4 regions of the Terrabacter sp. RAF57 genome follow, and region 3 is predicted to be linked to each of the others. Evidence: riboswitches for the same ligand, from Rfam matches in the RefSeq annotation. Region 3 holds a riboswitch; each other region holds the start of a gene.
The links. Region 3 has a riboswitch for S-adenosylmethionine ahead of AB4Y83_RS08665 (bifunctional o-acetylhomoserine/o-acetylserine sulfhydrylase). Riboswitches for the same ligand answer to the same signal wherever they lie in the genome.

Region 1 (7,510 bases), on a different contig from region 3:
ACCTGTCCCGGCTCGAGACCGGTGCCGTGCGCGCGCACCACCACTCGATCGACCTGCTCGACGCCGTCGTGTCGACGGTGCGCACCACCTCCGCCCCCCAGCGCGTCGACGTCGACCTCGAGCCGGACCTCCCCCTCGTGCGGACCGACCTGGGACTGCTCGACCGCGTGCTCGCCAACGTCGTCGAGAACGCCCTGAGGCACAGCGGCGACGCAGAGGTGCGCCTCACGGCAGGCCGGATCGGAGCCACCGTGCAGCTGCGAGTCATCGACCGCGGACCGGGCGTGTCCGATGCCGACAAGGAGCGCATCTTCGCTGCGTTCCAGCGGGCCGGGGACGCCCCGCAGGGCGACGGCCTCGGCCTCGGCCTGGCTGTGGCTCGGGGACTGATGACCGTGCTGGGCGGCTCGCTCGTGCCGGAGGACACCCCGGGCGGTGGCCTCACGATGGTCGTCGAGCTGCCCCTCACCCCGCCGGTCCCCTCGGGTCGAGGTGATGGCGGCACCGACGTGGCTGACAGCATCACCTCGACCGAGGCTGCTGGGCCTGCCGGGCCTGCCGGGCCTGCCGAGACGAAGGAGGACGCGTGACCCGAGTGCTCGTCGTCGACGACGACCCGCGGCTGCAGCGCACCCTGACGATCGCGCTGCGGGCCCACGGCAACGAGGTCGTCACGGCCGCCGACGGTCGCACCGCGGTCCAGTCGGTGCTCGAGGACGCACCCGACGTCGTCATCCTCGACCTCGGACTGCCCGACCTCGACGGCACCGAGGTGCTGCGCCGCATCCGCGCCGCGTCGGTCGTCCCGGTCATCGTCCTGTCGGCACGTCACGAGTCCGACGACAAGATCGAGGCGCTCGACCTCGGCGCGGACGACTACGTCACGAAGCCCTTCGGTGTCGAGGAGCTGCTCGCTCGGGTGCGCGCGGCCGTGCGCCGCGGCGGCGACCTCGGCCGGCACCTCGGGCCGGTCGCGACCGACCACTTCGTCCTCGACTTCGCCGAGCGGAGGGCGACCGTCGAGGGCGAGGACGTCCGTCTCACGCCGACCGAGTGGCGGGTGCTCGAGGCGCTGTGCCGCGAGCCCGGTCACCTCGTCCAGCAGCAGGACCTGCTCAGAGCCGTCTGGGGCCCTTCGTACGGGCGCGAGTCGAACTACCTGCGCGTCTACGCCAACCAGCTGCGCCGCAAGCTCGAGCCCGACCCGGCGAACCCGCGCCACCTCGTCACCGAACCCGGTCTCGGCTACCGCTTCAACCCCTGAACCGCGGTGGGGTCGGGGCTCTCGGCCTCAGGGTGTCGGGCCCTCGGGGGTCAGTAGCGCTCTCTACCGCCGCGGTCGGTGAGGTTCCAGGCATCCTCGGACTCCTCGTCGCCCTCGTCGCCCTCGTCGACCGTGCGCGTCATGTCGCCGGGCGTCCACCGCGCCGTCGGGACCGCGGTCGTCTCGTCCTCGTGGGCACGCTGCTCACCGCGCTCGGCGACGAGCGAGGCCGTGCGCTGCGGCGCGACCTCATCGTCGGGCTCCTCGGCGTAGCCGGCCGACACGTCCGGGGGCTCCACGTCGACGGGCGGGGCGGCGTACGGCTCGGCGGGCTCGACGATGTCGGCGAAGTCGTCGTCGACGGGCTCGTTGGGGTGCGGCACGTCCTCGCCGCGCAGCAGCGCGAGCGTCTGCTCGAGGTCGTCCGGGCGCACGAGCACGTCGCGGGCCTTGGAGCCCTCGCTCGGGCCGACGACGCCGCGCGACTCGAGCAGGTCCATGAGCCGTCCGGCCTTGGCGAAGCCGACGCGCAGCTTGCGCTGGAGCATCGACGTCGAGCCGAACTGAGTCGTGACGACGAGCTCGGTGGCCTGGAGCAGCACGTCGAGGTCGTCGCCGATGTCGTCGTCGATCTGCTTCTTGGGCGCCGCGACGGTGACGTTCTCGACGTAGTTGGGCTTGAGCTGGGTCGTGACGAACTTGACGACCTCGTGGATCTCGGACTCGTTGACCCACGCGCCCTGGACACGCATCGGCTTGCTCGCGCCCATCGGCAGGAAGAGCGCGTCACCCTGGCCGATGAGCTTCTCGGCGCCGGGCTGGTCGAGCACGACGCGGGAGTCCGCGAGCGAGGACGTCGCGAACGCCATGCGCGAGGGGACGTTGGCCTTGATGAGGCCCGTGACGACGTCGACCGACGGACGCTGCGTCGCGAGGACGAGGTGGATGCCGGCGGCACGGGCGAGCTGGGTGATGCGCACGACCGACTCCTCGACGTCGCGCGGGGCGACCATCATGAGGTCGGCGAGCTCGTCGACAACGACGAGGAGGTAGGGGTAGGTCGTGATCTGGCGCTCCGAGCCGGGCAGCGGCTTGACCTTGCCGGCGCGGACCGCCTTGTTGAAGTCGTCGACGTGCTTGAAGCCGAACGCCGCGAGGTCGTCGTAGCGCTGGTCCATCTCCTTGACGACCCACGCGAGGGCCTCGGCGGCCTTCTTGGGGTTGGTGATGATCGGCGTGATGAGGTGCGGGATGCCTTCGTAGGCCGTCAGCTCGACGCGCTTCGGGTCGACGAGGATCATCCGGACCTCCTCGGGCGTCGAGCGCATGAGGATCGAGGTGATCATCGAGTTGACGAAGCTCGACTTGCCCGAGCCGGTGGCGCCCGCGACGAGCAGGTGCGGCATCTTCGCGAGGTTGGCGATGACGTAGGCGCCCTCGACGTCCTTGCCGACACCCATGACCATCGGGTGCTCGTTGGTGCGGGCCGTGTTGCTGCGCAGCACGTCGCCGAGGGACACGTTCTCGCGGTCGAGGTTCGGGATCTCGATGCCGATCGCGGACTTGCCCGGGATGGGGCTGAGGATGCGCACGTCAGCCGAGGCGACGGCATACGCGATGTTCTTGGAGAGGGCGGTGACGCGCTCGACCTTGGTGCCCGAGCCGAGCTCGACCTCGTAGCGCGTGACCGTCGGGCCGCGGGTGAACCCTGTGACGGCAGCGTCGATGTCGAACTGGTCGAAGACGTTGGTCAGCGACTCGACGACGCGGTCGTTGGTCTCGCTGCGCGTCTTGTGCGGCGGCCCCGGCGTCAGCATCGCGTGGTCGGGCAGCTGGTAGGTGATGTCGCCGCCGAGACTGAGCTGCTCGACGCGAGCCGGCAGGTCGGACATGGGCGGCGGGATGAGCTCGGCCTTGGGTCCGACCTTGCTCGTGTCGGGCGCCCCGAGCGTCTTGGGGTCGGTGGCGTCGATGACCTTCTCGACCCCCTTCTCGCCGCCGGGACGCGGGGCGAGCAGACCGGGAGGGGTCGGGCGCTTCTCGCCCGGTCGCAGCTGCGTGGTCGCCTCGTCCTCGAGGGCCTTCTGCGCGGCCTGGCGGAACGCCTCGTCGCCGTCGCGGTCGGCGAGGTCGACGGCCTTGCGGCGTGCGCGCTTCACCGCTGCGGCAGGGGCGTCGAGAGCCTCGTCGGGCTGCTCGTCGACGTGGTCGCGGTCGATGACCAGGGCGCGCAGCTGGCGCAGGCGGGTCGGGATCATGTTGACCGGCGTCGCCGTGATGACGAGCAGGCCGAAGAGACCGAGCAGGACGAGCAGGACGAGCGCCCCGTAGGTCGAGACGGCCGCCGCGAGCGGGCTCGAGGCGAGGAAGCCGAGGATGCCGCCGGCGGCACGCATGCCGTCGGCGCCGTCGGGCGGGTTGGGGATGCCGTCGGCAAGGTGCGACAGACCGCACGCGGCGAAGGTCAGGGCGATGGTGCCGACGACGACGCGGTTGGTCGCGGCGTCGTCCTGGGGGGCGCGCAGCATGCGCAGGCCGAGGGCGAGCAGCACGAGCGGGACGGCGTAGGCGACGCGGCCGAAGGTGCCGGCGAAGACGGCGTGCACCACCTGGCCGAAGGTGCCGGAGACGCCCCACCACTCACGGGCGGCGACGACGACGGCGAGCGCGATGAGCGCGAAGCCGATACCGTCGCGGCGGTGCTCCGGCTCGAGGTCGGCGGCGCTGTGGCCGACGCGGCGCACCGCTCCCCCGGCCATGTGCGAGACGCCCATCCACGTGTTGCGCATCGCGCCGAGCGGGAAGGGGAGGCCTCCGCCCCGCGCCTTGGACGCGGTCTTGGCGGCGGGCTTGCGGGCCGCTGGCTTGCGCTGCGCGGGCCGGCCGCCCCGGGCTGCGGGAGGGCGTGACGAGGCGCTGCCCGCGGACCCCTTGGCACGGGTGGCCGCGGCGGAGCTCGAGCGCTGGTTGGTGGACGGACGTGACGCCATGCTCGCACCGTACGTCAACGCACCGCTGAACTCACGCGTCACACGCGCAACAGGGCTGACCAGTCGGACGCGGCCGCCGTATGCCGTGGCCGCGCCCGCCGTCGTCCCGCGAGGGCCCCGGCGGGGTCGGCGTCTCAGATCGCGACACCCGGGGACCGGGCGGTGGACAGCCGGCGACCGACCCCTTTATCGTCGTGCGCAGGTCATGAGTGCCAGTGACAAGCCCCGGCTCGCTGGCCAGCAACCCTCCTCCGCGGTGGGGTGCTCCGGGTGACGACCAGGCCATCCTCGGTCTGAACGTGTGATCGAGGTCGGCAAGCGCGGACCTGCACCGGGTGGGTCCCATGACCCAGGAGCACTCCCATGTCGGTCCTTCCCTCGACGCACCCAGCGGCCTCCCTCTGTGGCGGCTCCCCCGCACCCGTCGTGCGCACCCGCGCCCTGCACGTCGTGCCCGAGGCGCGCACGCTGCCCACCGTCGTCGGCGCGGGACTGCGCGTGCCCACGCTCCACGGCGACACGGCATACGCCAACCTCGACCACGCGGCCTCGACGCCGGCGCTCGAGACGGTCCAGGCCGCGGTCGACCGCGCGCTCGAGACCTACTCGTCCGTGCACCGCGGCGCCGGGTTCGCCTCGCGGCTGACGAGCGCGTGGTACGAGCAGGCCCGCGCCGAGGTCGCCGCCTTCGTCGGCGCGCGTGAGGGCGACTCCGTCATCTTCACCCGGACGACGACCGACTCGTGGGCCCTGCTGAGCAAGGCGCTGCCGAGCCGCACGACGGTCTTCGTCTTCGGCACCGAGCACCACTCGACCCTGCTGCCCTGGGGCCGCTTCCGCACCGTGCGCCTCCCCGTCCCGCAGACCGTCGAGGACGCGCACGCCCTGCTCGAGGAGGCGCTGACCGACCACCCGTCGCGCCACCGCCTCGTCGTCGTCGCGGCCGCCTCGAACGTGACGGGAGAGGTCTGGCCGGTCGAGCGCTTCGCCACCCTGGCGCACGAGCACGGCGCCCGGATCGCCGTCGATGCGGCCCAGCTCTCGGCGCACCGCACCATCGACCTCGCCGCGTGGGACGCCGACTACGTCGCGTTCTCGGGGCACAAGACGTACGCCCCCTACGGCGCGGGCGTCCTCGCCGGGCGCTCCGACTGGCTCGACGCCGGCAACCCCTACCTGCTCGGTGGCGGCGCGACGCGCTCGGTGACCGAGGACGGCACCACGTGGGCGACCGGGCCGGCGCGCCACGAGGGCGGCAGCCCCAACGTCATCGGCGCCATCGCCCTCGCCGCGGCCTGCTCGACGATCCGCCGGCACCGCGAGGCCATCGAGGAGCACGAGACCCGCCTCCTCGAGCGGCTCCGCGCCGGACTCGACGACGTCGCGGGCGTCGAGGTCCTCTCGATCTTCGGTGACGACAGCGACCGGGTCGGCGTCGTCGCCTTCACCATCGACGGCTGGGACTCCTCGCTCGTCTCGCAGGTCCTCTCCGTCGAGCACGGCATCGGCGTGCGGGACGGCAAGTTCTGCGCCCACCTGCTCGTCGACGAGCTCCTCGAGGACCCGTGGGGCGAGCGTTCCGCCACCGCGGTCCGCGCCAGCATCGGCCTCGGCAGCACGCTCGAGGGCGTCGAGCGTCTCGTCGCGGCCGTCGCGGGGCTCGTCGAGCACGGCACCGACGCGGAGTGGACGCTCACCGAGACCGGATGGGCGCTCGAGGGCACCGACCCGCGCGACGTCGAGGTCGAGCGACCCTGGTGAGCGCGGGCGTACGCCGCTGAGCAGGTCCGTGCGCCGGTGCGCCGGCGCGGTCGGTGCGCTCGAACGCTCAGGGTCGGGTCAGCGCGCCGGCAGGGCGTAGCTCGCCCAGACCGCGGCGTGGTCGGCCCGGTTGAGAGCCACCTGCCCGGCCTCGACGACCGTGAGGCCGCGGCTCAGCAGGTGGTCGAGCTGGACGAAGGCCGGAAGCCGGTTGCCCGCGAAGGGCCAGGTGCGCACCCAGCCCTGCCCGTCGATGCGCTGCGCGTCGTCGAGGCCCGCGGCGAGGTCGCGGAAGCCGGGGTGGCCGAAGCCGGCGTTGAAGTCGCCGGCCATGACGAGGAGCTCGTCGCCGTCGAGACGCTGCTTCCACGACTGGAGCGCCCGCAGGCCCGCGCGCCACTCGACGGTGTCACCGCGCAAGGGCGCCGTGGGATGGGCGACCTTGAGACGCACCGTGCCGTTGGGCACGGTCACGTCGACCTCGGGCTGGACGCTCCGGGTGCCCTCGAGCGCTGGGTCGGTGCCGAGGCTGCGCACCGAGAGCGGGTAGCGCGACAGGACCATCGTCCCCGTGTAGGTGCTGGCCCGGGCGACGCCCTCCCGCTGGCTGAAGTAGTCGGCTGCCCCTTCGGCGTCGAGTCGCCGCAGGATCGCGGGTGTCGCCTCGGTGAGCACGAGGACGTCGACGGAGTGGAAGCGCACGGCATCCATGAGCTGGCCGGCGTTGGCCGCCCCGATCCAGACGTTGGCCGACATGACCGTGAGGTCTCGGTCGGCCTTCGGCGAGGAGGTGGCTCGGAAGGCCGGCGCGGCGACCGTCGCCGCCACGACGAGCGCGACGACGACGGGGACGAGCATCCACCACCGCCGCAGCACGAGCGTCGCCACGGCGAGCAGGCCCAGGCCGATGACGACGAAGGGCCCTGCCGTCTGGAGCACGACGACGACGTATGCCGTCGAGTCGTACCAGCGCAGCGCCCCGACGGCGACGAGCCCGAGCAGGACGACGCCGATGACGACGTCGACCCAGCGCCCGCGGGGACGACGTCCGGCAGGCTCCCACGTCGACGACTCGGCGGGCTCCCCCGGAGGACCGGAGGGACCGCCGTGGCCGTCGTCGCTGTCGAGGTGCCCCCGGGCGGCCTCCTGCACCGTCACGTCAGGCCTGCAGCACGACCGGGATGATCATCGGCCGGCGGCGGATCTTGCCACCGACCCACGAGCCGACCGCGCGCCGGATGACCTGCTGGAGCTGCTGGTCGTCGCGGACACCCTTGGCGACGGCCTCCTCGATGGCCCGCTCGACCTTCGGGATGACCTGCTGGAAGATCTCGTCGTCCTCGACGAACCCGCGGGCCGTGATCTCCGGGCCGCTCGCGATCTTGCCGGTGGCCGCGTCGAGCACGACGACGCAGGTGATGAAACCCTCGTCGCGCAGGATCCGCCGGTCCTTGAGCAGCGCCTCGTCGGCGCCGCCCACGCTGCTGCCGTCGAC
Region 2 (7,510 bases), on a different contig from region 3:
AAGAGCCGGCGGTAGTGCGCCACCGCGAGCTCGAGCACGACGAGGGGCCAGACCTGGGTCCGGTAGTCGAGCGCCGCCGTGCCCGCACCGAGGGCCGTGAGGCGCTCACGGGTCAGGTGTCGCTTGGGCGCCGGTCCGGAGGCGGCCGCTCGCACCTCGTAACCGAGCTTGGCGTGGTACGGCACGCCACGACGGGACCCGACGTGCAGGACCGGCTCGCGTCCGCTCGGGTGGTAGGTCAGCTGCGTGCCCTCGCCGGTGAAGGTGCCGCCGCGGCCCTCGCCGAGGAGGACGACGAGATCGATGAAGGCCAGACCCATGCCGCGGACGACGACGGGCTCGCCCGCGCGCAGGCCCTCGAGCTCGAGGTCGGCCGTGTGACCCGGCGGGACGTAGGTGAGCCCCCGTGACGCGGCGTCGTCGAGCAGCCGCTGCTCGTTCGGCGCGTGCGCCTGGTCGAGATAGCCCTGGGCGAGCACGACGAGGTCGCCCTCGAGCACCGCACCACGAGCGAGGGTGACCTGCTGGTGTCCACCCTCGGCGCCGGTCCCGTGCAGCTCGACGGCCCGGTCCGCATGGGCGTGGACGGTGACGTGCTCCGGCAGGGTCGAGACGACCCGTCGCCAGGCCCACTCGAGGTAGTCGGCCTGGACGACGCGCGGCGCGAAGTGATGCGCCGACAGGGCCGCGGCGGCTGCGCTCGCGTCGGGGCCGGCCGCCCACTCGGCGAGGGACGGCCCGGGCACGACCGGGCCGTCGCACGTGACGGACGCGTCGGTGAAGACCGTGACGTCCTGCGCCTCGGAGTTCATCCAGAGCAGGGGCGACTGCGCCGACCGCCAGATGCGCCCGCCGCCCGGCGGGTGCGGGTCGACGACGTGCACCTCCACCCGCTCCCTCGGGCTGCCGACCACGCGGGCATTGGCGCCGATCCGCTCGACGAGGCCGAGCGCCCGCGGTCCGGCGCCCACGACGACGATCCGTCGGTCGGTCACGCCGCGCCCCAGTCCCGGTAGGAGCGCAGACCCGCGGCCGCCCCGGTCGCTCCGGTTGCTCCGTCGGGCGCGGTCGGCGCGGCGCCGTTGACGATCGCGGGGCCCGGTCCGCCTGCGGCTGAGGCAGATCGGACGGTGCCGGCCGGCAGTTCCTTGTCGAAGGCGTGCGGGCCGATCGACTCCGGGTCGGCGTGCAGGTCGAAGGCCGGCAGGTAGCCGGCTGCGAGGTAGAGGGCACGGGCCTCCGGCTGGCGCGGACCCGTGGTGAGGTGGATCCTCCGGTAGCCCAGGCCCGCGGCGGCCTTCTCGAGCTCGAGCAGGACGCGGCGGGCGAGCCCCTGCCGCCTGAACTGGGCGTTGGTCCAGACCCGCTTCACCTCGGCCGTGGTGTCGTCGTAGCGGCGGATCGCACCGCCGGCGATCGTCTGCCCGCCCCGAAGGATGACGACGAACGCCCCGTGGGGTCCCTCGAAGTCGCTGACCGGGACCTCCGTCAGCTGCGTGTGCGGCGTCGACAGGCCGTAGCGCGTGCCGTACTCGACGACGAGGTCCTCGAGCAGCGGGGCCGCGACGTCGTCGTGCGGGGACACCCGCAGCACGACGTCGTCGTCGAGGGCGGGCACCTCGTCGCGGCGGTGCCGTGCGACGTGTGACAGGAACGACTCCGTCACCTGGTGCAGGGCTCGGGAGGCGGCCTCCGAGAGCAGCACGCCCCCGTCGGCCGGAAAGACCTGCACGTCGGAGGCGAGCACGAACCAGCCCTGGGTGACGTGCTCGGCGCCGAGCGAGACGAGGACCGGCCGAAGCGCGTAGTCGACCGCGAGCACGTGGGCCGCGCTGCCGCCGGTGGCCACGGGGAGCACCGACTTGCCGCGCAACGCGTACTGCGGGAGCACGTCGAGCAACGTCTTGAGCAACCCGGTGTAGGCCGCCTTGTAGACGGGGGTCGTGACGACGACCGCATCGGCCGCCTCGATCTGCGCCACGACGGCGGCGATCTGCGGATCGGCCACGTCGGCGCGCAGCAGCGCCTCGGCGGGCAGGTCACGGATGACGACACGCTGGACGTCGTGGCCGCGGACCGTGAGACGGCGTTCGATGTGGCCGAGGACGGCATCCGTGCGGGACGCCGCGGACGGGCTCGAGGCGAGGGTGACGATGGTGGCCATGTCAGTCCCTCACTGGTCCGAGGTCTCGGTCGGCTTGGGCAGCCCCGCCGGGTTGACCTCGGAGGCCGGCACCGCCTCGGCGGTGAGGCCCCAGCGGGCGAGGACCTTGCCGTAGCTGCCGTCCGCGATGGCAGCGTTGATGGCGTCCGAGATGGGCTTGACCAGGCCGTTGTCCTTCTTCGTCACGACCCCGACCTTCCCGGGGATCGGGAAGCTCGACGACACGGAGCCGACGATCTGCGTCTTGCCGGCCGTGACGACGTGGTAGGTCGCGGTGGGGTTCGGGCCGAGGTAGAGGTCGATGCGTCCGGAGTCGAGGGCGAGATAGTACTCCGTCGTGCCCTGGTAGTAGACGAGCTCGGCGGGGGGCCGTCCGGCCTTCTCGTTCTCCTCGTTCCAGCGCAGCAGGATCGCCTCCTGCAGGGTGCCCGACCCGACGGCCACCTTCCTGCCCGAGACGTCGGCCGGCCCCCGCACCCGCAGCGTCGAGCCCTTCTTGGCCTCGAACGCGTGCAGCCCGAGACGGTACGTCGCGAAGTCGTACTTCTCCTTGCGCTCCTCCGAGACGCCGACGTTGGAGATCGCGACCTGGTACTTGCCCGAGTCGATGCCGATGAACAGGTTCTCCCAGCTCGTCGTCTGCACGTCGGGCTTGAGGCCGAGGACGTCCGCGACGAGGTGGGCCACGTCGACCTCCACCCCGATCGGGGTCTTGTTGTCGTCGGCCGTGAACGCCAGAGGAGGTATGCCGCCGCCCGCGCCGCCGCTGCCGATGACCAGGGTGCCCCTGGCCCTGACGTCGGCCGGCAGGGTCGCCGCGATCTCCTTGTGCAGGGTGCCCACCGGGCGCTTAGCGTCGGCCGACGTGTCGAAGGAGACCGGGAGGACCTTCGAGTCGCCGAGAGCCTTGGGATCCACCTGCGTCGTCCCGGTGCTGACCGGGTCGGCGCAGGCTCCGAGCACACCGACCGTCGACAGGACGGCGGCCGCGACGACGAGCGCACGGCGACGAGCAGGCGCGTGGGTCTTGCTGTGGTGCATGGTGATTCGTCTCCTGGATGGTTGCGGGCTCAGTCGGTCTTGGGCAGGCCGGGCGGGTTGATCTCGGACTTCTCGAGGCCCTCGGTGCTGAGGTTCCAGCGCTTGAGGACCCTCGCGTAGCTGCCGTCGGCGATCGCCGAGTTGATGGCGGCGGCGTAGGGCGCGGCGAGACCCGAGCCCTTCTTCGTGAGCACGGCGATGAGTCCCTGGAGGGAGTCACCGGCACCCGAGAAATGGCCGATGGCCTCGGTCTGGCCGGCCGTGGCGACGTGGTAGGCGACGCTCGGGTTCGGGCCGAAGTACGCGTCGATCCGGTGCGACGACAGGGCCAGGTAGTAGTCCGTCTGCGACTGGAAGTACTTCACCTCGGCAGGCGCGAGGCCCGCCTTGACGTTGGCCTCGTTCCAGTCGAGCAGGATCTTCTCCTGGTTGGTGCCGGACCCGACGGCGATGGTCTTGCCGGCGATGTCCCTGCCGCTCGTCACCTTCCACGTTCCGCCCTTCGGCGCCTCGAAGGCGAGGTCGTCCTTGCGGTACGTCGCGAAGTCGTACTTCTCCTTGCGCTCCTCCGTGACCGTGACGTTGGTCAGGGCGACGTCGTACCGCCCCGAGTCGATCCCGAGGAAGACGTTCTCCCAGCTCGTCGCCGGCGTCTCGACCTCGAGGCCGAGCTTGTCGGCGAAGAGGTGCGCGAGGTCGACCTCGACGCCGATGACGGTCTTGTCGTCGTCGGCGGTGAAGACGAGCGGCGGCGTGCCGCCACCCGCTCCGGCGTTGGCGGCCGTGATCGTGCCCCGCTCTCGGATGCCCGCGGGCAGCAGGGCCGCGGCCTTCTCGTCCGTGGTGGCGGTGATGCGCTTCTGGTCCGGCGAGGTGTTGACGGCCGGGCCCGCCGGCGCGGTCGAGCCGGCCGCCGCGCCCGACCTGGCCTCGGCGGCTCCGGAGCAGGCGGTGAGCGCGACGGCGGCGGCGGCGGCGAGGACCGTGACGGCATACGTCGTCGGGCGGTGGACGGGGTGGGGACGTGCGGGCATGAGGACTCCTCTCGGCACCCGAGGGGTGCGAGTCATGGGTGGCCGGGACGGCCTGAGGGGCGTGGGGTGGTGGGGTGGTGGGGTCAGAGGACGCGGTCGAGGAAGGCTCGCGTGCGTTCGTGGGCAGGGTGGTCGATGACCTGCTCGGGCGGTCCCTGCTCGACGACCCTGCCGCCGTCGAGGAAGACGACGGTGTCGGCGACCTCGCGGGCGAAGCCGACCTCGTGCGTGACGACGACGAGGGTGGTCCCGTCGCGGGCGAGCTCCTTGATGACGGCGAGGACCTCGCCGACGAGCTCGGGGTCGAGAGCCGACGTCGGCTCGTCGAAGAGGATGACGTCGGGCTGCAGCGCGAGGGCTCGGGCGATGGCGACCCGCTGCTGCTGACCACCGGAGAGCTGGCGCGGGTAGGCAGCCGCCTTGTCCGCCAGCCCGACTCGCTCCAGCAGCGTCCTGGCCTCGACCTCGACCTCGGAGCGCTTGCGGCGCTGCGCCGACACCGGCGCCTCGACGACGTTCTCGAGGACGGTGAGGTGCGGGAAGAGGTTGAACTGCTGGAAGACGAAGCCGATGCGGCTGCGCTGGCGCAGGATGTCGCGCTCGGGCAGCTCGTGGAGACGGTTACCCACCTGCCGGTAGCCGATGAGCGTCCCGTTGACCCGCACCTGACCCCGGTCGATCTTCTCCAGGTGGTTGATGGTGCGCAGCAGCGTGGACTTGCCCGACCCCGACGGTCCCAGGACGACCGTGACGGTGCCCTCCGCCAGCTCGAGGTCGACGTCGTCGAGCACCCGGTGGGCCCCGAACGACTTCGTCACACCGCGGAGGTCGACGGCGGCGGTCATCGGGCGACCTCCTCGGGACGACGCGCTGCCTGGGTCGCGATGCCGGCCCACCGGGCCCGGAGCCGCTGGAGCGGTGTGGGGGGCAGCGACCGGGCACTGCCACGGGCGAAGTGCCGCTCGACGTAGTACTGCCCGATCGACAGGAGCGTCGTGAGGATGATGTACCAGACCGTCGCCACGAGGAGCAGCGGCACGACGCGGGAGTTGCGGCCGTAGATCACCTGCACCTGGTAGAAGAGCTCCGGGATCGCGAGCACGGAGACGATCGAGGTGCCCTTGAAGAGGCTGATCACCTCGTTGGCGGCGTTGGGCAGGATCGAGCGCATCGCCTGCGGCAGGACGATCCTCGCGAACTGGCGGCGCCGCGGGATGCCGAGCGCCGAGGCCGCCTCGCGTTGCCCCTCGTCGACGGAGAGGATGCCGCCGCGGATGATCTCGGCCGCGTAGGCCGCCTGGTGCAGGGCGAGCCCGAGCACCGCGGCGCCCAGGGCCCCGAAGAGGTCGTTGGTCTCGACGCTGCCGAAGGACGGCCCGAACGGCAGCCCGACGCTGATCGTCTGGTAGAGGTAGGCGATGTTGAACCAGAAGAGCAGCTGGACGATGAGCGGGATCGACCGGAACGCCCAGATGTAGGCCCACGCGACGGTCCGCAGGAACGCGTTGGACGACAGTCGCATGGCCGCGAGGACGAGCCCCAGGGCGAAGCCGGCCACGGTCCCGAGGACGGTGAGCTGGATCGTCGTGCCGAGAGCCCGAATGACGGTTTCGGTGGCGAAGTAGCGACCGAAGGTCGCCCAGTCCCAGCCGGGGTTGGTGACGAGGCCGTTGACGAACATCGCCACGAGCAGTCCGACGCCGGCGACGCCGACCCATGTCCACGGGTTGCGCCGCGGGACGACGGTGAGGACCGGCCCGCCTCCGGACGGCGGGACCGAGTGGGTTGCCGGCGCCGGGGCGGCCGAGAGGGCGGACGTCGACGCTCCCGCCGTGGGCTCGGCCGGCGAAGGCGGCGAGGACGACGATGACGACGTGGTGGTCGGCGGCGCTGAGCGCCGGACCGTGGAGAGGGATGGCACGTGAGGCTCCTGGAGGGATGGCTCGGGCACCCGTCACCGGACGGGTGGCAGGGCGCGGCGGCGGCCGCGGGGGTGCGTGCTGGCGTCCGAGCCCCACGGGGTCACCGCTGGGCCGGGCGCCGACCGGCCGGCCGAGGTCTCGGCGGCCAGGACGTCGTCAGGGACGACAGAGCGCGCTGGACACGCGGAGCAGGTCGACGTGGCGGCGGAGCACGAGGTGGGTGCTCGTCGTGCGCGCCATGTCGGCTCCTCGGTCCTGGACCCGACCACTTCGAGTCCGCGCTTGCCGTCGCCTGCTGGCGACGGCCTGGTCCTCACCCGGAGCACCCCGCCGCGGTGGAGGGTTGCTGTCCAGCGAGCCGGGGCTTGACGCTGGAACTCTTGACCTGTCGACGACACTACGAAGGCGCTGGGCAGCCCGTCAATCGTCGAAATGCGTGCTTTCTCCTCAGTGCGACAGGCTCTTCCACCACGCGCAGCAACGCCGGTTTGTCTGTGCCGCAAGGCAATCCGCGGGCAACGACGCTCCTACGCAACTCGGAATTCCTAGTGATTCAGTCGGAAATGAGTCCTGAGCCTTCTTGCATCCTGAGACGCAGGACGCGAAAGAGCCCCGGACCACAGGGGTCCGGGGCTCTTTCAGAGCGTGTCGCTCCGAGCAGTGACTGGCGTCAGTTGCCCGTCAGCTTCTCGCGAAGCGCAGCGAGCGCCTCGTCCGAAGCCAGCGTGCCCTCGACCGGGGCCGGGGCGTTGCGCGGGGCGCGCTCGCCGCGGTCGGCGTCGCCGGCCTCGGCGACGTCACCGGTCGCGGACGAGTACGACGTCGCGGAGCCGGCGTTGGCCGCAGCCTCGGCGTCGGCCTTCGTCGCGGCGTCGACCTGGGCCTTGTGGGACTCCCAGCGAGCGTGGGCGTCGGCGTACTGACGCTCCCACTTCTCGCGCTGGGCGTCGAAGCCCTCGAGCCACTCGTTCGTCTCCGGGTCGAAGCCCTCGGGGTACTTGTAGTTGCCCTGCTCGTCGTACTCGGCGGCCATGCCGTAGAGGGTCGGGTCGAACTCCGACGCCGCGACGGCCTGGTCGTTGGCCTGCTTGAGCGACAGCGAGATGCGGCGACGCTCGAGGTCGATGTCGATGACCTTGACGAAGATCTCGTCGCCGACGTTGACGACCTGCTCCGGCAGCTCCACGTGGCGCTCGGCCAGCTCGGAGATGTGGACGAGGCCCTCGATGCCGTCCTCGACGCGCACGAACGCACCGAAGGGGACGAGCTTGGTGACCTTGCCGGGGACGACCTGGCCGATGGCGTGCGTGCGAGCGAAGTGCTGCCACGGGTCCTCCTGCGTCGCCTTC
Region 3 (7,510 bases):
ATCCGGAACCGGCGGTCGGCGAGCAGGCTGGTCAGCAGCGCCGCGCCGTGGGTCGCGATGGAGCCGTAGGCCATGCTCTGGCGGTCGCCCTCCCAGGTGGGGGCGTAGAGGATCATGGTGCGCCCGTCGTCGGGCAGCTGCGGCGCCTCGTAGGTGACGTCCGCCTGCGGCCGACCGATCTCGACCGCTCGCGTGGCGACGTCGAACTCGACGAGTGCACCGCTGAGGCGCTCGGCGGCGGCCGGTCCCGCGATGAAGACCCGGTCGTAGGCCTTGAGCTGGTTGGAGGCCATGTAGGACTTGTCGCTCTCGCCGTGGCTCACGAACACGTGGGCCGGCTCGGCGAAGCGCAACATCTGGAAGTTGCGGACGTTCTGGTTGACGTAGAGGACGAGACCGATCTCGTGGGCCGCCATGAACGCCTCGATGTCGGTGACACGAGGTCCGTGCAGGACCGGGAGCGGGCACTCGTCGAGGAGCAGGCTCGTCGTCTCGGGCATGCGCGAGATGACGACGACGGGCTGCGTCCTGGCCAGCTCCTGGAGGGGGGCGTACCACTGCCGGATCTGGTAGAGGTTGACCGGTTCGTCGGAGAAGTAGACGGCGCAGCGGAACGGGGCGTCGGTGCCGCGCTCGAGGCCCGAGCGCTCCATCCGCGCGGAGAGCTTGCGCTTGGCCATCTGGCGGCGGACGGCCTGCTGGCCCAGCTGAACCAGCAGCTTCGCGTTGTCGAGCACGATCGACGTCCCTTTCCGATGAGGTGTCGTGTGAGGAGAGGTCGGGCGGGGTCGCCCGCGGATCAGCGCTTGAGGCTGCTCGGGCTCGTCAGGAACCCTATGCCCCACGACCAGTGCATCGTCGCGAGGACGACGGGCGTCGCGGCCCGGGTCGCCGCCGACTCGCCCCTGCTGATGGCGAGTCCGCCGGCCGTCACGCCCGCGGCGTACGCCGCCGGGACGATCCAGGCGGGCGGCCACACGAAACCGGCGATCGTGGCCACCGTCGTGACGCCGACCATCGTCGGCGGTGCGAGGTAGCGCGGGTTGATGGTCCCCTCGTGGTGCCTCGCGACGACCCGGCGCCACCGTCCGTAGTGGAAGTACTGCTTGGCGAGGGCCTGGACGGATGCGCGGGGGCGGTAGGTGACCTTGAGGTCGGGCGTGAACCACACCTTGCCGCCCGTCTCGCGGATGCGGTGGTTCATCTCCCAGTCCTGCGCGCGGGCGAAGTGCGGGTCGTAGCCGCCCACTCGCTCGAGCGCCGCGCGACGGAAGACACCGAGGTAGACGGTGTCGGCATCGCCGGGCTCGCCGCCGGTGTGGAAGCGGGCGCTCCCGACGCCGAGCGGACTGCGCATCGCGGCGGCCACCGCGCGCTCGAAGGCCGACGTGCCCTGGGCGTCCATGATCCCGCCCACGTTGTCGGCGCCGACCCGCAGCAGCTCGGCAACCGCGACGCTGATGTAGTCGTCGGGGATCTCCGCGTGACCGTCGACGCGGACGATGACCGCGCCGGTGCTGGCGCCGATGGCGGCGTTGAGCCCGTCGGGCGTGCGCCCACTCGGGTTGGCCACGACGTGCACGCGGGCATCCGCGGCCGCGAGGTCGGCGGCGACCTCGTCGGTGCGGTCCGTCGAGGGCCCGAGCGCGAGGACGATCTCGAGCGGTCCGGAGTAGTCCTGCGCGAGGATCATCGCGACGGCGTCGCGAAGGTGCCTCGCCTCGTTGAGGATCGGCATGATGACGCTGACCGAGGGCTGGGGGTCAGGAGTCAGGTCCACAGGCGTCCTTCTCGTCGTCGGGTGTCATGGCGCGATGGCCCGGCCTCCCCGCGCGAGCGGCGCCCAGCCTACTTGAGGACGTGACGGGCCATGACCAGGCGCTGGACCTGGTTGGTGCCCTCGTAGATCTGGGTGATCTTCGCGTCACGCATCATCCGCTCGAGCGGGAAGTCGCTCGTGTAGCCCGCCCCGCCGAGCAGCTGCACGGCGTCGGTCGTGATCTTCATCGCGACGTCCGAGGCGTAGCACTTGGCGGCCGCACCGAAGAAGGTGAGGTCCTTGTCGCCGCGCTCGGACTTGGCGGCCGCGACGTAGACCATCTGGCGGGCGGCCTCGAGCTCCATCGCCATGTCGGCAAGCATGAACTGGATGCCCTGGAAGTCGGCGATGCGCGTGCCGAACTGCTTGCGGTCCTTGATGTAGGCCACCGCCTGGTCGAGGGCGCCCTGGGCGATGCCGACGGCCTGGGCGCCGATGGTGACGCGCGTGTGGTCGAGCGTGCGCAGGGCGATCTTGAGGCCGTCGCCGACCTCACCGACGACGCGGTCGCCGGGGATCCGGACGTTGTCGAAGATCAGCTCGCGCGTGGGGCTGCCCTTGATGCCGAGCTTGCGCTCCTTCGCGCCGAAGGTGAAGCCCGGGTCGGACTTCTCGACGACGAAGGCCGTGACGTTGCCGCCGCGAGGTCCGTCGGGGTCGGTGACGGCAAGCACCGTGTAGTACTCCGACACACCGGCGTTCGTGATCCACGACTTCTGGCCGCTCAGCACCCAGCCGTCGCCGTCCTGGCGGGCCCGGCACTTCATCGACGCGGTGTCGGAGCCGGCCTCGCGCTCGGACAGACCGTAGGAGAAGGTCGTCTCGCCCTTGGCGAGGGGCGGCAGGTAACGGGCCTTGACGTCGTCGTTGGCGGCGAGGATGAGCGGGAGCGAGCCCAGCTTGTTGACGGCCGGGATGAGGGACGCGGAGGCGTCGACCCGGGCGACCTCCTCGATGACGATGCACGTCGCGAGGGCGTCGGCACCGACGCCGTCGTACTCCTCGGGCACGTGCGGAGCGAAGAAGTCGGAGGCGACGAGGGCGTCGTGCGCCTCCTGGGGATAGCGCGCCTCCTCGTCGACGACGGCGGCGTACGGGGCGATCTTGTCCTCGGCGACCGCGCGGACGGCCTCCCTCAGGGCCTCGTGGTCCTCGCTGGTCCGGAACAGGTCGAAGTCGGCATTCGTGCTCACGAATCGTCATCCTACTCGCGAGTTCGGTTTAGTAGGACGTCCTAGTGATTCACGCCACGGCGCCGTCGACAGCATCAGAACGGTGGTGGGTCGCCGTCCGTCCCGAGCATGCTCGGCCGGCTCTTCGGATCCGGTGGGTCCGGTGGATCCGGTGGATCCAGCGGGGCGATGCCGGCGCGCCAGTTCTTGGGGTGGGTGGTGTAGGTGCGGCCGGTGAGGGTGGTCCAGGTGAGGCCGTCGTGGGGGGTCGGGGTGGAGGTCCAGATGCCGTCGGTCTTGAGGTTGTGGTGGAGGCGGTGTTTGGCGTGGAGGTTGCCGACGCTGGTGGGTCCGGTGGGCCAGGGGGTCTCGTGGTCGAGGTCGCAGCGGGTGGCCGGGACGTGGCAGTCGGGTCCGCGGCAGACTCCGTCGACGGCCTGGACGTGCTCGACCATGGCGCGCGTCGGGCGGTAGCTGTGGGTCGGGCTGGACAGGGCGTGGCCGGTGGGCAGGTCGACGGGCAGGGTGGCCCAGACGGATCCGGGGCGGGTGATGATCTCGCGGGCGTGGGTGGCGGTGACCCAGCCGTGGCCGGGGAGCTCGCAGGCGGTGTCGGCCTCGCCGGTGGCGACCTCGAACGGGACGACGATCCACGCCAGCGCCGCCGCCTCACCCGAGATGGTCCCGGGCATGGCTCCGGATGCCGTGCTGGACGCGGTTCCGGACGCGGTTCCGGACGCCTCCCGGGGCGCCACGTCGACGGCGGGTCCGGGCGCGGCAGGGAGTGCTGCCCCGGGGTGGCCCGGTCGGTGCAGCAGGGCGTCGGTGGCGAGGTCGGCGCGGAGCTGGTCGAGGCTGCGGGCATCGCCCGCGCCGCGCAGCCCCCGGGCGGTGGTGTCGAGGCGGTCCATGACGGCAGCGACGCTCGCGGCGTCGGTGGTCACGGTGAGCCAGCCCATCCCGTCGTCGGTGAGCCGGCCGAACACCCCGCGCCGGGCCCTGGCGTGCGCGTGCCGTTCCTGGGCGCCGCGGGCATCGACCGACGCGACCGCGCGTCGCAGGCGGGCGGTGAAGGTCCGTTGCGGGACGGGCTGCCCGTCCCGGGACGGGGCGAGCACCGCCTGCGCGACCGACGTGACGTCCGCGTCCGGGAGCTGGGCGGTGTCGGAGACGACCTGCAGCGCCCGGTGCAGCGACAACCGACCGGCGCGCAGCGCACCGAGGACGACCCGGTGCCGGCGGGGTGCGGTGGCCAGCGCCAGCCGGCGGGCGACCTCCCCGGCGCCGACCCCGGTCGCGAGGGCGATCTCCTCGGTGACGACCCGCTCGGGCGAGACCCGCGCGGACACCCGGGCGGCGGCCCCGGCCGGGAGGGCGTCGACCTGTTGGGCCTCGATGCCGGCCAGCGCGCCGTACGCGGCGAGCAGGTCGGCCTCGAGGCGCGCCTTGGCGACCTCGAGCGCCTCGATCTCGGCCAGCACCCGCTCCCCGGCCCGCGCCAACCCCTCCAACGCCACCGCTGCAGCCGCACGCTCACCGGCCACCACCCGGGCAGCATCACCGGCGCGCCCCGTCCCGCAGGCCACCGCAGCACCGGGAACGCAGGTGAGTGCGGCATCCGCGCGCCAGCGCTCCAGCACCGGTCCCAGCGACCGGGACAGCCGGCCACGATCGCCCGTCCACGCGACCCGCAGAGTCGTCCAGCGCCCACCCGCCGGCACACCGGAGGACTCCACCGGTGACGGCGTGTACGGCACGGTGAGCCTCCTCTCGGTGATCCTTCGATGCATCAAGCAGAACAGGTGTTCGAGCGACTTTCAAGAGTTAGGGCACCCCCTGTGGACAACGAACTCGTCTGCCCTGCAAGCCATCCCGTCCGGTTCGACCCCGCCCTGGGCCGGTCGGGAGCGTGCGTCGGAAAGTGCCCGTCCACGATGAGGACACGCCCTCCCACCTGGCGGACACGCATACGTACACTCGCCGGTAGGTCATGAGCGCCAGCGACAAGCCCCGGCTCGCTGGCCGGCAACCCTCCAACCGCGGTGGGGTGCCCCGGGTGAAGACCTGGCCCGTCGACGCCACCCGGCGCTCGGGCAAGCGCGGAGAGCCTCTCTCCCGCACCGACCCGTCGGTGCACGGGGGCCCGGTGACACGGGACCCGGTCAGCGACACGACCCAGGAAGAGCAGGACGACCGATGACCGAGCCCAACTGGTCCTTCGAGACCAAGCAGATCCACGCCGGCCAGGCCCCCGACAGTGCCACGGGAGCCCGCGCGCTGCCGATCTACCAGACGACGAGCTACGTCTTCAACGACACCGACCACGCCGCGAACCTCTTCGGGCTCAAGGAGTTCGGCAACATCTACACCCGTCTGATGAACCCGACGACCGACGTCGTCGAGCAGCGGATCGCGGCACTCGAGGGGGGCGTCGGCGCCCTCCTCGTGGCCTCGGGCCAGGCCGCCGAGACGCTCGCCGTGCTCAACATCGCCGAGGCCGGAGACCACGTCGTCGTCTCCCCCAGCCTCTACGGCGGCACCTTCAACCTCTTCAAGCACACGCTGCCGAAGTTCGGCATCGAGGTCGGCTTCGTCGAGGACCCGACGTCGATCGACTCGTGGCGGGCGGCGATCCGGCCCAACACGAAGCTCCTCTTCGGCGAGACCATCGCCAACCCCAAGAGCGAGATCCTCGACATCGAGGCCGTCGCGGCCCTCGCGCACGAGCACGGCGTCCCGCTCGTCGTCGACAACACCGTCGCGACGCCCTACCTCATCCGCCCGATCGAATGGGGCGCCGACATCGTCGTGCACTCGGCGACGAAGTACCTCGGCGGCCACGGGACCTCGATCGCGGGTGTCATCGTCGACTCGGGCAACTTCGACTTCGGCGCGGACCCCGAGAAGTTCCCCAACTACAACACGCCCGAGGAGAGCTACCACGGGCTCGTGTTCGCCCGTGACCTCGGCGTGGGCAGCCCCCTCGGCGCCAACCTCGCGTTCATCCTCAAGGCGCGGGTGCAGCTGCTGCGAGACCTCGGTCCAGCCGCCTCGCCCTTCAACGCGTTCCTCATCGCCCAGGGCATCGAGACGCTGTCGCTGCGCATCGAGCGTCACCTCGAGAACGCGCACCGGGTCGCCGCCTACCTCCAGGGCCACGACCAGGTTGAGAAGGTCGTGTGGGCGTCCTTGCCCGACAGCCCGTTCCACGCCCTCGCCGAGAAGTACACGCCGCGCGGCGCGGGGGCCGTGCTCTCGTTCGAGATCGAGGGCGGGCTCGAGGCCGGCAAGAAGTTCGTCGAGGCGCTGACTCTCCACAGCCACGTCGCCAACATCGGCGACGTGCGCTCGCTCGTCATCCACCCCGCCTCCACGACGCACTCGCAGGGTCCCGACGAGGACCGCCTCGCCGCCGGCGTGACGCCCGGGCTCGTGCGCCTCTCGGTGGGCATCGAGCACATCGACGACATCGTCGCGGACCTCGAGCAGGGCTTCACGGCCGCCAAGGCCTGACATCGCCCGACACCGGGCTGAAGCGGATCGGCGTGGCTGGCACGATGGCAGCCATGCCGATCCGCTACCCCGCCCCGCTGCGCCCCGGCGACCGGATCGGCGTGACCTCGCCGAGCTCCGGCGTCTCCGACGCCCTCTGGGGGCGGTTCGCGTATGCCGTCCAGTGCCTCCGTGACCGCGGCTTCGAGGTCGTCGTGGGCGAGCTCAACCACGCGCCCACCCACGTGAGCGGGCCGCGCAGGGCGCGCGCCGACGAGCTCATGTCGATGCTGCTCGACCCGAGCACCCGGGCGGTCGTGCCGCCGTGGGGCGGCGAGACGGGCATCGACCTGCTCGACCTGCTCGACCTCGATGCGGTCTCGGCGGCCGAGCCGACCTGGTGCGTCGGCTTCTCCGACACGTCGACGTGGCTGACCCCGCTCACCCTGACCACCGGCATCGCGACGATCCACGGGCAGAACCTCATGGACACCCCGTTCGCCGTGCCGGACGGCATACTCCACTGGGTCGACGTCGCCTCCGCCGCCGTGGGTGACGAGCTGCGCCAGCACTCCCCCGGGCGGCACCGCACCGGCGGCTGGGACGACTACGCCGGCAACCCGACGGTCTCCGAGATGACCCTCGAAGGGCGCGGCACGTGGACGCGCATCGACCCGGGTCACGAGCACGAGCCGGCCACCTTCTCGGGCCGCCTCGTCGCCGGCTGCGTCGAGACGGTGAGCTTCCTGGCCGGCGGACGCTTCGCCGACATGGGCGCCTTCGCGCGGGACCACGCGCCCGAGGGCGTCGTCGTGCTCCTCGACATCGCCGAGTGGAGCTGCTACGACATCTGTCGGGCCCTGCACGCCATGCGCCTGCGCGGCTGGTTCGACGCCGCCACGGGCGTCCTCGTCTCACGCACCCATGCGCCCGAGCCGCACGGCTTCACCCAGCACGCGGCCGTCGTCGACGCGCTCGGGATGCTCGGCGTGCCGATCCTCGCCGACGTCGAGTGCGGGCACGTGCA
Region 4 (7,510 bases), on a different contig from region 3:
CGAGCATGACGATGACGAACGCGAGCACCGGGTTCACAGCGGCCTCATCTTCCTCGTGGGCGGGCTGGTCGTCTCCCGATCGTGCCGGGGGAGCCGGGCGTGCCGATTCCCCCTCCGTGGGTGATCGGCACCGATCTGGTGACCCCGTCAGCCCTGCTGCCAGGCAGGGTCGCAGGAGAGCTCGACGTTGATCCAGGTGGCCACGGTCAGGCGGTGCAGCCGCTCGGTGAGGGCCGTCCGCAGCCGGTCGATGTCGGCGACGTCCCACTCGCCGGGTGAGACGACGTGTCGACCTCCACGTAGAGACGCCCCCGGTCCTCGTCATCCGCACGACCGGTTCCACGAGGCCCATCCCGGCGCACAGCTCGGTGACGGCCTCACGGGCCGGTTGCTCGATCTCGGGGGAGGCCTCATCTCGAGCAGCTCGCGCAGCATGGTCCGGACGAAGCCGACCGGGGCCGGGAGCACCATGAGTGACAGGACGATGACGAGCACCGGGTCGACGAGTGCTGACGCGGTGTCCTTGACGTCACCAGCGGGCAGCAGCGTCACGACGAGGAACCCGGCGAGGATCGCCGCTCTAGACGCCGCCCTTGCCCCGCCGAGGCCACGGACCCGACGGTCCGCGGCCTCGGCGGCATCTCAGGGAGTGGTCGCCCAGCTATCCCTACCAAATCAGTATGTTATCGTCTCTGCAGGTCATGAGTCCCAGCGACAAGCCCCGGCTTGCTGGGCGGCAACCCTCCTCCGCGGCGGGGTGCCCCGGGTGAGGACCAGGCGTCGTCCTCCCGCTCGACGCAAGCGCGGGCTCGACGAGGGCCCCACGGACACAAGGGTTCCCATGACGCACACCACCGAACGCCGATCCCGCGGCCACGCCCTGTGGGCTCACCGCCGCCGGCACGTCGACCTCTCCCGGGTGAGCAGCGCCCTCTGTCGGGACTGACGACCAGACGACCGCATGCGCAGCGTCGGCGGCCCGACTGGGCCCGGCTGTGGCGTGCGGCGTCCCCGTAGTCCGTCTCGACCCACCCTCACACCTTCAGGAGCCTTGCCATGCCTCTGCGCACCCGCCCCGACCGGACCACCACCCTCACCACGCTCTCTGCGCCCGGCACCGGGACGCCATCGACGTTCGCACCACGGATCGCCGTCAACCTCGCGGAGACGGCTCGGCGCCTCGCGGGCGACCGTGCCCTCTGGGCCGGCCTCGTCGACTTCGACCCGATCAGCCGCTACTACGCCCGGATCGCCGCCGAGCCCGACCACGAGGCCTGGCTGCTCACCTGGCTCCCCGGCCAGGGGACGGAGTGGCACGACCACGGGCAGTGCGCCGGCTCGTTCGTCGTCCTGCAAGGACAGCTGAGCGAGCGCGTCGCCGATCTGGACGGTCCCGACCGGACCCCGCAGGTCGGTGAGGACGTCGGCCGTCTACGGGCCGGCCAGCAGCGCACGTTCGGACGTCGCTACGTGCACCACGTGAGCAACGAGGGCCCGGACCCGGCGGTGAGCCTGCACGTGTACTCCCCGCGCCTCACCGAGATGACGACGTACGCGCTCACCGGCAGGAGCCTCAGTCCCATCGAGCTGCAGCAGAAGGGAGTCGACTGGTGACTGGCCTCACTCCGAACGCCGCGCAGATCCACCTCGCCGTCGCCCTCGACGGTGCGGGATGGCACCCGGCAGCGTGGCGCGAGAAGGGCGCGCGGCCGGACGACCTCCTCACCGCCCGCTACTGGGCCGACCTCACCTCCACGGCGGAGCGGGGCCTGCTCGACTTCGTGACGATCGAGGACAGTCTCGATCTCCAGTCGGTGGACCCCTTCTCCGACGACGTCGACACGCGCACCGACCAGGTGCGCGGGCGGCTCGACGCGCTCCTCGTCGCAGCCACGGTCGCCCCCCTGACGCGACACGTCGGCCTCGTCCCGACCGTCACGACGAGCCACACCGAGCCGTTCCACGTCTCCAAGGCCGTCGCCACCCTCGACCACGTGAGCCACGGTCGTGCCGGCTGGCGGGTGCAGGTGGGTGGCACACCCGGCGAGACCGGCAACGTCGGTCGTCGCACCCTCCCCGCGATCCGACGGGACTTCGCGTCCACCCCCGAGGGCCGCGCTGCCGTGCGCGATCGCTTCGACGAGGCTGCCGACCACGTCGAGGTCGTCCGGCGGCTCTGGGACAGCTGGGAGGACGACGCCGAGATCCGCGACGTCACGACCGGGCGCTTCGTCGACCGGGACCGGCTGCACCACGTCGACTTCGAGGGCCGGCACTTCAGCGTCCGCGGCCCGTCGATCACCCCGCGACCGCCACAGGGGCAGCCCGTCGTCACCGCCCTGGCGCACCAGACGACTCCGTACGAGCTGGCGGCCCGGTCGGCGGACGTCGTCTTCGTGACGCCGCACGACGACGAGCAGGCCGCGAGCATCCTCGGCGAGGTCCGAGGAGCAGAGGCGCGGGTCGGGCGCGACACCCATCCCCTCACGGTCTTCGCCGACCTCGTCGTGGTCCTGGGGAGCACGACAGAGATCGCCCGGACCCGGCGACGCCGGCTCGACGAGGCCGCGGGGTCGCCCTTCAGGTCGGACGCCCACGTCTTCACCGGCACCGCTGCCGACCTCGCGTCGCTCCTGCTCCGTTGGCACGACGCCGGCTACGACGGCTTCCGGCTGCGTCCGGCCGTCGTCGTCGACGACCTCGTCGCCGTCGTGGACGAGCTCGTGCCCGCGCTCCAGCGCGCTGGGGCCTTCCGGACGGCATACGACCCCGGCACGCTGCGCAAGCGCCTCGGCCTGCCCGTCGCCGTGAACCGCTACGCCGCCGCGTCGGCGTGAGAAGGGAGCTCCCATGACGCAGCACCGCAAGCAGGTCATCCTCGGCGCCCACTTCCCGGGGGTCAACAACACGACGGTGTGGAGCGACCCTGCCTCGGGTAGCCACATCGACCTGTCGTCGTTCACCCACTTCGCGCAGACGGCCGAGCGCGGCCGGTTCGACTTCCTCTTCCTCGCGGAGGGGCTGCGGCTGCGCGAGCAACGCGGTCGGATCCACGACCTCGACGTCGTCGGCCGGCCCGACACGTTCACCGTCCTCGCCGCGCTGGCTGCGGTGACGCAGCACCTCGGTCTCGCCGGCACGATCAACACGACGTTCAACGAGCCCTACGAGGTCGCGCGCCAGTTCGCGACCCTCGACCACCTGTCCGGAGGACGCGCCGCGTGGAACGTCGTCACGAGCTCCGACGCCTTCACGGGTGAGAACTTCCGGCGTGGAGGGTTCCTCCCGCACGCCGAGCGTTACGAGCGCGCCGAGGAGTTCATCGCGACGGCCCGCGAGCTGTGGGACTCCTGGCCGGTCGACGCGGTGCGGGCGGACGGGGCCGACTTCCTGGCCGATGCCTCCGCGGGGACCTTCGAGCACCGCGGCAAGCACTTCGACGTCGCCGGCCGCTTCAGCGTGCCCCGGAGCCCACAGGTCCATCCGGTCGTCCTGCAGGCCGGCGACTCGAGCGACGGTCGCGAGCTCGCAGCGCGCAGTGCGGACGCCATCTTCAGCCGCCATTCCACCGGGGACGGCGCGCGCGAGTTCTACCGCGACGTCAAGGGCCGGCTCGAGCGCTACGGTCGGCGGCCCGACGCCCTCAAGATCCTCCCGGCTGCCACGTTCGTGCTCGGTGACACCGATGCCGAGGCCGTCGCCCGGGCGGCCGAGGTGCGGCGCCAGCAGGTGAGCCCGCAGACGGCGATCCTCCTGCTCGAGCAGGTCTGGAACCGCGACCTGTCCGACTACGACCCCGACGGCCCGCTGCCGACCGTCGACCCGATCGTCTCCGAGGCGTCCTCGATCGTCCGCGGCCGTGCCCGGCAGGTCGGTGACCCCGCGGCCGAGGCGGCCCGCTACCGAGCCGTGGCCGAGGCCAAGGGGCTCAGCATCCGCGAGGTCGTCATCGAGCTGACCGGTCGCCAGACCTTCGTCGGCTCACCGGAGACCGTGGCCCGCGCGCTCGAGGACGCCGTCGCGACCGAGGTCAGTGACGGCTTCATCCTCGTCCCGCACATCACCCCGGGCGGACTCGACGAGTTCGCCGACCGGGTGGTGCCGCTGCTGCAGGAGCGCGGCGTCCTGCGGCGCGACTACGCCGAGGGTGCCACCCTCCGGGATCACCTCGGCCTGGGTGCAGCACGGTCCGCATCCAACTGGGGGACAGGGGTCTCGGCCGCTCACGGCGCGTCGACCGAGCCCTTGAGGACCGGCGTCGGGGCCAGCGCGTGACGGCGGCGGCTGCAGCCGTCGGCACGGCGGTCGAGGTCGTCGAGCTCGTCGGCAACCCGCGGGTCGGCTCGCGCACGCGAGCGCTTGCGGACCTCGTCGTGCGTTCGCTCGCCGAGACGGTGGAGGCGGACGGACGAGCCGCACCGGACGGCATACGCCTGGGGGTGCCCGTCGTCATCGAGCTGGGCGAGGCGGTCGGCGTCACCTTCGGGGCCGAGGTGGCGCGGGCATCGGCTCCCGTCGAGGACCCGTTCGGTGTCGTGAGGCGCGCCGGGCTGCTCGTCGTGGCGACCCCGACGTACAAGGCGACCTACAGCGGGCTGCTCAAGCTCTTTCTCGACCAGCTGAGCCAAGGCGACCTCGTGGGGGTCGCGGCGGTGCCGGTGGCGATCGCCGGCGCGCCCGCCCACCGCGACGCCGTCGCGACCGCGCTGCACGACCTCCTCGTCGAGCTCGGCGCCGACGTGCCCGCGCCCGCCGTGGCGCTGCTCGAGAGCGAGGTCGCCGACCAGGGGGAGCACGTCCGCCGCTGGGTGGGCACGTATGCCGCCACGCTGGGTGCCAGCCTCGGCCGCGCGTCCGAGCCGGTCGGCACGCAGACGTGAGCGAAGCGGGCGTCACCCTGCATGGTTCCGGCCGACCGCCGGTCTGTGTGTACGGTGTCGACACCCGTCAACGTCCGGGGCGCCTCCGCCGGCCCGTTCGTTGCCCCAGAGTCGAGCCATGCCAAGGAGCCCCAGCGATGAAGCTGCTTCTCACCTCGGGCGGCGTCACGAACACCAGCATCCGCGATGCGCTCGTCGGCATGCTGGGCAAGCCGATCTCCGAGTCTGCCGCGCTCTGCATCCCGACCGCCCAATGGGGGCACCCCATGTGCGGGCCGCGGTCGGTGCACAGATTCGTCACGGGCGGGGACCCGGGAGACGCCATGACCTCGCTGGGGTGGAAGTCCGTGGGTGTCCTCGAGCTCACCGCCCTACCCACCATCGGCACGGAGCGATGGGTCGAATGGATCCGTGAGGCCGACGTCCTGCTCGTCGACGGCGGCGATGCCGCGTACCTGTGTCACTGGCTGCGGCAATCCGGCCTGGTCGACCAGCTGTCCTCCCTGCCCGACACGACCTGGGTCGGAGTGAGCGCCGGGAGCATGGTCATGGCACCCCGAATCGGTTCGGACTTCGTCAAGTGGCCGGCGGCCAGTGACGATCGGACGCTGGGGCTCGTGGAGTTCGCGATCTTCCCTCACTTGAACGCTTTTCCGACGAACACCCTTGCGGACGCGGAGCAGTGGGCCGCTGAGATCGGCGGCCCGGCCTATGTCATCGACGAGCAGACCGCCATCAAGGTCATCGGCGACTCTGTCGAGGTGGTTTCCGAAGGCGAGTGGCACACGTTCGGGCTGTAGGGCATCGGTCAACCCAGGCGGGAGGGCGGCAACGGGTGGCCCACTCTCCCTCAGCCCTGTGTACGGCCGATTCCGATCGTGGGGCGGAGCTGGCGGCCCCTGAACATCGTTGGTGGCCCGCCCGGGGGAGTTTGAGTACGGTCCGGTGAAGACGGGCTGCGCGCCTCAAGGGAGAGCAACGAGATGAGACCACTCCGATACTCGATCAACGTCACACTCGACGGCTGCTGCCATCACGAGGCGGGGCTACCCCCGGACGAGCAGTCGATGCGCTACTGGACCGCTGAACTGGAACGAGCCGATGCCCTGCTGTTCGGCCGGGTGACCTACGAGATGATGGAGTCGGCGTGGCGGCAGCCGGCCACGGGCACCTGGCCTGACTGGATGGATGAGTGGCAGATCCCTTTCGCCGAGACCATCAACCGGACGAAGAAGCACGTCGTGTCGGGCACGCTGAGCGGGGTCGACTGGAATGCCGAGCTGGTGCGAGGCGACGTGGGGCACGCGGTTCAGCGGCTCAAGCAGGAGCCAGGCGGGGGGCTGTTCGTGGGTGGCGTGACGCTTCCCCTGGCGTTGGCAGATCTGGGACTGATCGACGAGTACGCGTTCGTCGTGCAGCCGGTCCTTGCCGGACACGGGCCGACGTTGCTCGCCGGTCTGCGCGAGCGCGTCCAGCTCGAGCTGGTGGATCGTCAAGAGTTCCGGTCGGGTGCGGTCGCCCTGCGATACCGGCCCAGGCCGTAAGGGCTTCACGTGATGTGGCCGCCTGAGAGCCAGTGAAACCGGTGGACCAGTCGTGACACCGGTGCTCTGGCAGGACGCCGGAAGTCGCCGTTCAGACGGAATCCCGGACCGGCTCAGTGGGGACCGTGAGGGCATCTGAGGACTGGCAGGTCCTTCGCGTTGCGAGGCCTTGAGCGTCAGACGACCCGACACCGCTGTTGCCGTGATGAGCGCCTGACAACGTGCGTCGGAATTGTGCCCCCAGAGACCGTCGTAGGCAGCAGGCCGGTCACGGCGAACCGGACCGACAGGGTCCCCCGAGCGGCGACGAGCCCCGCCCCGAGCAGCGTCGTGAAGGCCGCGACCACCCGTGCTGCCGGGCCGGTGCGCATCCGAGCGGCCACGGCTTCGACCTGGAGGCTCGACCCGAGCAGGATCAGGGCGTACGTCGAGGCCGAGACGGCGGCGACGTGAAGGAGGAAGACGTCGCTGAACGCGGCGCCGAAGGCGTAGTAGGCGTAGTTGCAGATCCCGTAGAAGAGCAGGCCGAGCCACACGGCGACCGACGTGGCCGAGGCGCGGGTTGCGCTGAGGTACAAGCTCAGCGCGAGCGCGGGCACGATGACTGCCAGCGTCACGAGGTCATTGCCGCGTAGTGCGGCTACCGCCCAGCCCTGCTCGGGGTACAGGCCAGGCACGAGCAGTCCCAGAAGAGACTGGACGAGCATCAGGGCGAGGGCCAGGACCGAGAGCACGCGGGCAGCGGTCAGTCGCGGGCCCGCGCGCAGCAGGGCGATCGCGCCTCCGAGGGGTGATCCTGTGCCCCGGACCCTCTTCTCGGCCCGACCGGCGACGCGCTGGGCAGCCATGGGCTACCCACCTCCTCGGCGACGAGGCGTGCGCTCGAGCGGCGCCCCTCAGCGCGCTCCGCGCACGCCTCTTGCTCCACGGTAGCCCGTGGGGCGAGGAAACAGCCTTGTCGGCAGCCTCACACGAGGCACGGACACCCGTCGTGCGACTGCCGATGAGCGGCTCTGGCAGGGAGAGTGACCTGCGGTTCCCGCAACCTTCCGGACGCCGACCGTCCGGGAGGGCCCGTAACGTTCC

Region 1: linked by a shared signal. The riboswitch ahead of AB4Y83_RS15760 (aminotransferase class V-fold PLP-dependent enzyme) and the one ahead of AB4Y83_RS08665 (bifunctional o-acetylhomoserine/o-acetylserine sulfhydrylase) in region 3 are both predicted to bind S-adenosylmethionine.
Region 2: linked by a shared signal. The riboswitch ahead of AB4Y83_RS06630 (putative leader peptide) and the one ahead of AB4Y83_RS08665 (bifunctional o-acetylhomoserine/o-acetylserine sulfhydrylase) in region 3 are both predicted to bind S-adenosylmethionine.
Region 4: linked by a shared signal. The riboswitch ahead of AB4Y83_RS21300 (cysteine dioxygenase) and the one ahead of AB4Y83_RS08665 (bifunctional o-acetylhomoserine/o-acetylserine sulfhydrylase) in region 3 are both predicted to bind S-adenosylmethionine.

The regions. Positions count from the first base shown of each region.
Region 1 covers NZ_JBFRDT010000013.1:146,266-153,775, forward strand. The annotation lists gene AB4Y83_RS15745 (DUF4118 domain-containing protein) at 1-590, shown strand, start outside; gene AB4Y83_RS15750 (response regulator transcription factor) at 587-1,264, shown strand; gene AB4Y83_RS15755 (DNA translocase FtsK 4TM domain-containing protein) at 1,315-4,254, opposite strand; SAM riboswitch class IV at 4,456-4,581, shown strand; gene AB4Y83_RS15760 (aminotransferase class V-fold PLP-dependent enzyme) at 4,618-6,015, shown strand; gene AB4Y83_RS15765 (endonuclease/exonuclease/phosphatase family protein) at 6,094-7,173, opposite strand; gene AB4Y83_RS15770 (ribonuclease J) at 7,175-7,510, opposite strand, start outside.
Region 2 covers NZ_JBFRDT010000003.1:342,504-350,013, forward strand. The annotation lists gene AB4Y83_RS06600 (FAD/NAD(P)-binding protein) at 1-995, opposite strand, end outside; gene ssuE (NADPH-dependent FMN reductase) at 992-2,164, opposite strand; gene AB4Y83_RS06610 (ABC transporter substrate-binding protein) at 2,174-3,205, opposite strand; gene AB4Y83_RS06615 (ABC transporter substrate-binding protein) at 3,235-4,239, opposite strand; gene AB4Y83_RS06620 (amino acid ABC transporter ATP-binding protein) at 4,323-5,084, opposite strand; gene AB4Y83_RS06625 (amino acid ABC transporter permease) at 5,081-6,160, opposite strand; gene AB4Y83_RS06630 (putative leader peptide) at 6,318-6,401, opposite strand; SAM riboswitch class IV at 6,435-6,547, opposite strand; gene rpsA (30S ribosomal protein S1) at 6,832-7,510, opposite strand, start outside.
Region 3 covers NZ_JBFRDT010000004.1:315,799-323,308, forward strand. The annotation lists gene AB4Y83_RS08645 (CDP-glycerol glycerophosphotransferase family protein) at 1-737, opposite strand, end outside; gene AB4Y83_RS08650 (glycosyltransferase family 2 protein) at 800-1,780, opposite strand; gene AB4Y83_RS08655 (acyl-CoA dehydrogenase family protein) at 1,849-3,012, opposite strand; gene AB4Y83_RS08660 (HNH endonuclease signature motif containing protein) at 3,087-4,748, opposite strand; SAM riboswitch class IV at 4,978-5,097, shown strand; gene AB4Y83_RS08665 (bifunctional o-acetylhomoserine/o-acetylserine sulfhydrylase) at 5,188-6,504, shown strand; gene AB4Y83_RS08670 (LD-carboxypeptidase) at 6,558-7,510, shown strand, end outside.
Region 4 covers NZ_JBFRDT010000030.1:4,775-12,284, forward strand. The annotation lists gene AB4Y83_RS21290 (hypothetical protein) at 1-37, opposite strand, end outside; gene AB4Y83_RS21295 (hypothetical protein) at 322-552, opposite strand; SAM riboswitch class IV at 698-810, shown strand; gene AB4Y83_RS21300 (cysteine dioxygenase) at 1,057-1,614, shown strand; gene AB4Y83_RS21305 (LLM class flavin-dependent oxidoreductase) at 1,611-2,837, shown strand; gene AB4Y83_RS21310 (NtaA/DmoA family FMN-dependent monooxygenase) at 2,851-4,275, shown strand; gene AB4Y83_RS21315 (NADPH-dependent FMN reductase) at 4,272-4,880, shown strand; gene AB4Y83_RS21320 (Type 1 glutamine amidotransferase-like domain-containing protein) at 5,018-5,680, shown strand; gene AB4Y83_RS21325 (dihydrofolate reductase family protein) at 5,864-6,424, shown strand; gene AB4Y83_RS21330 (hypothetical protein) at 6,601-7,272, opposite strand.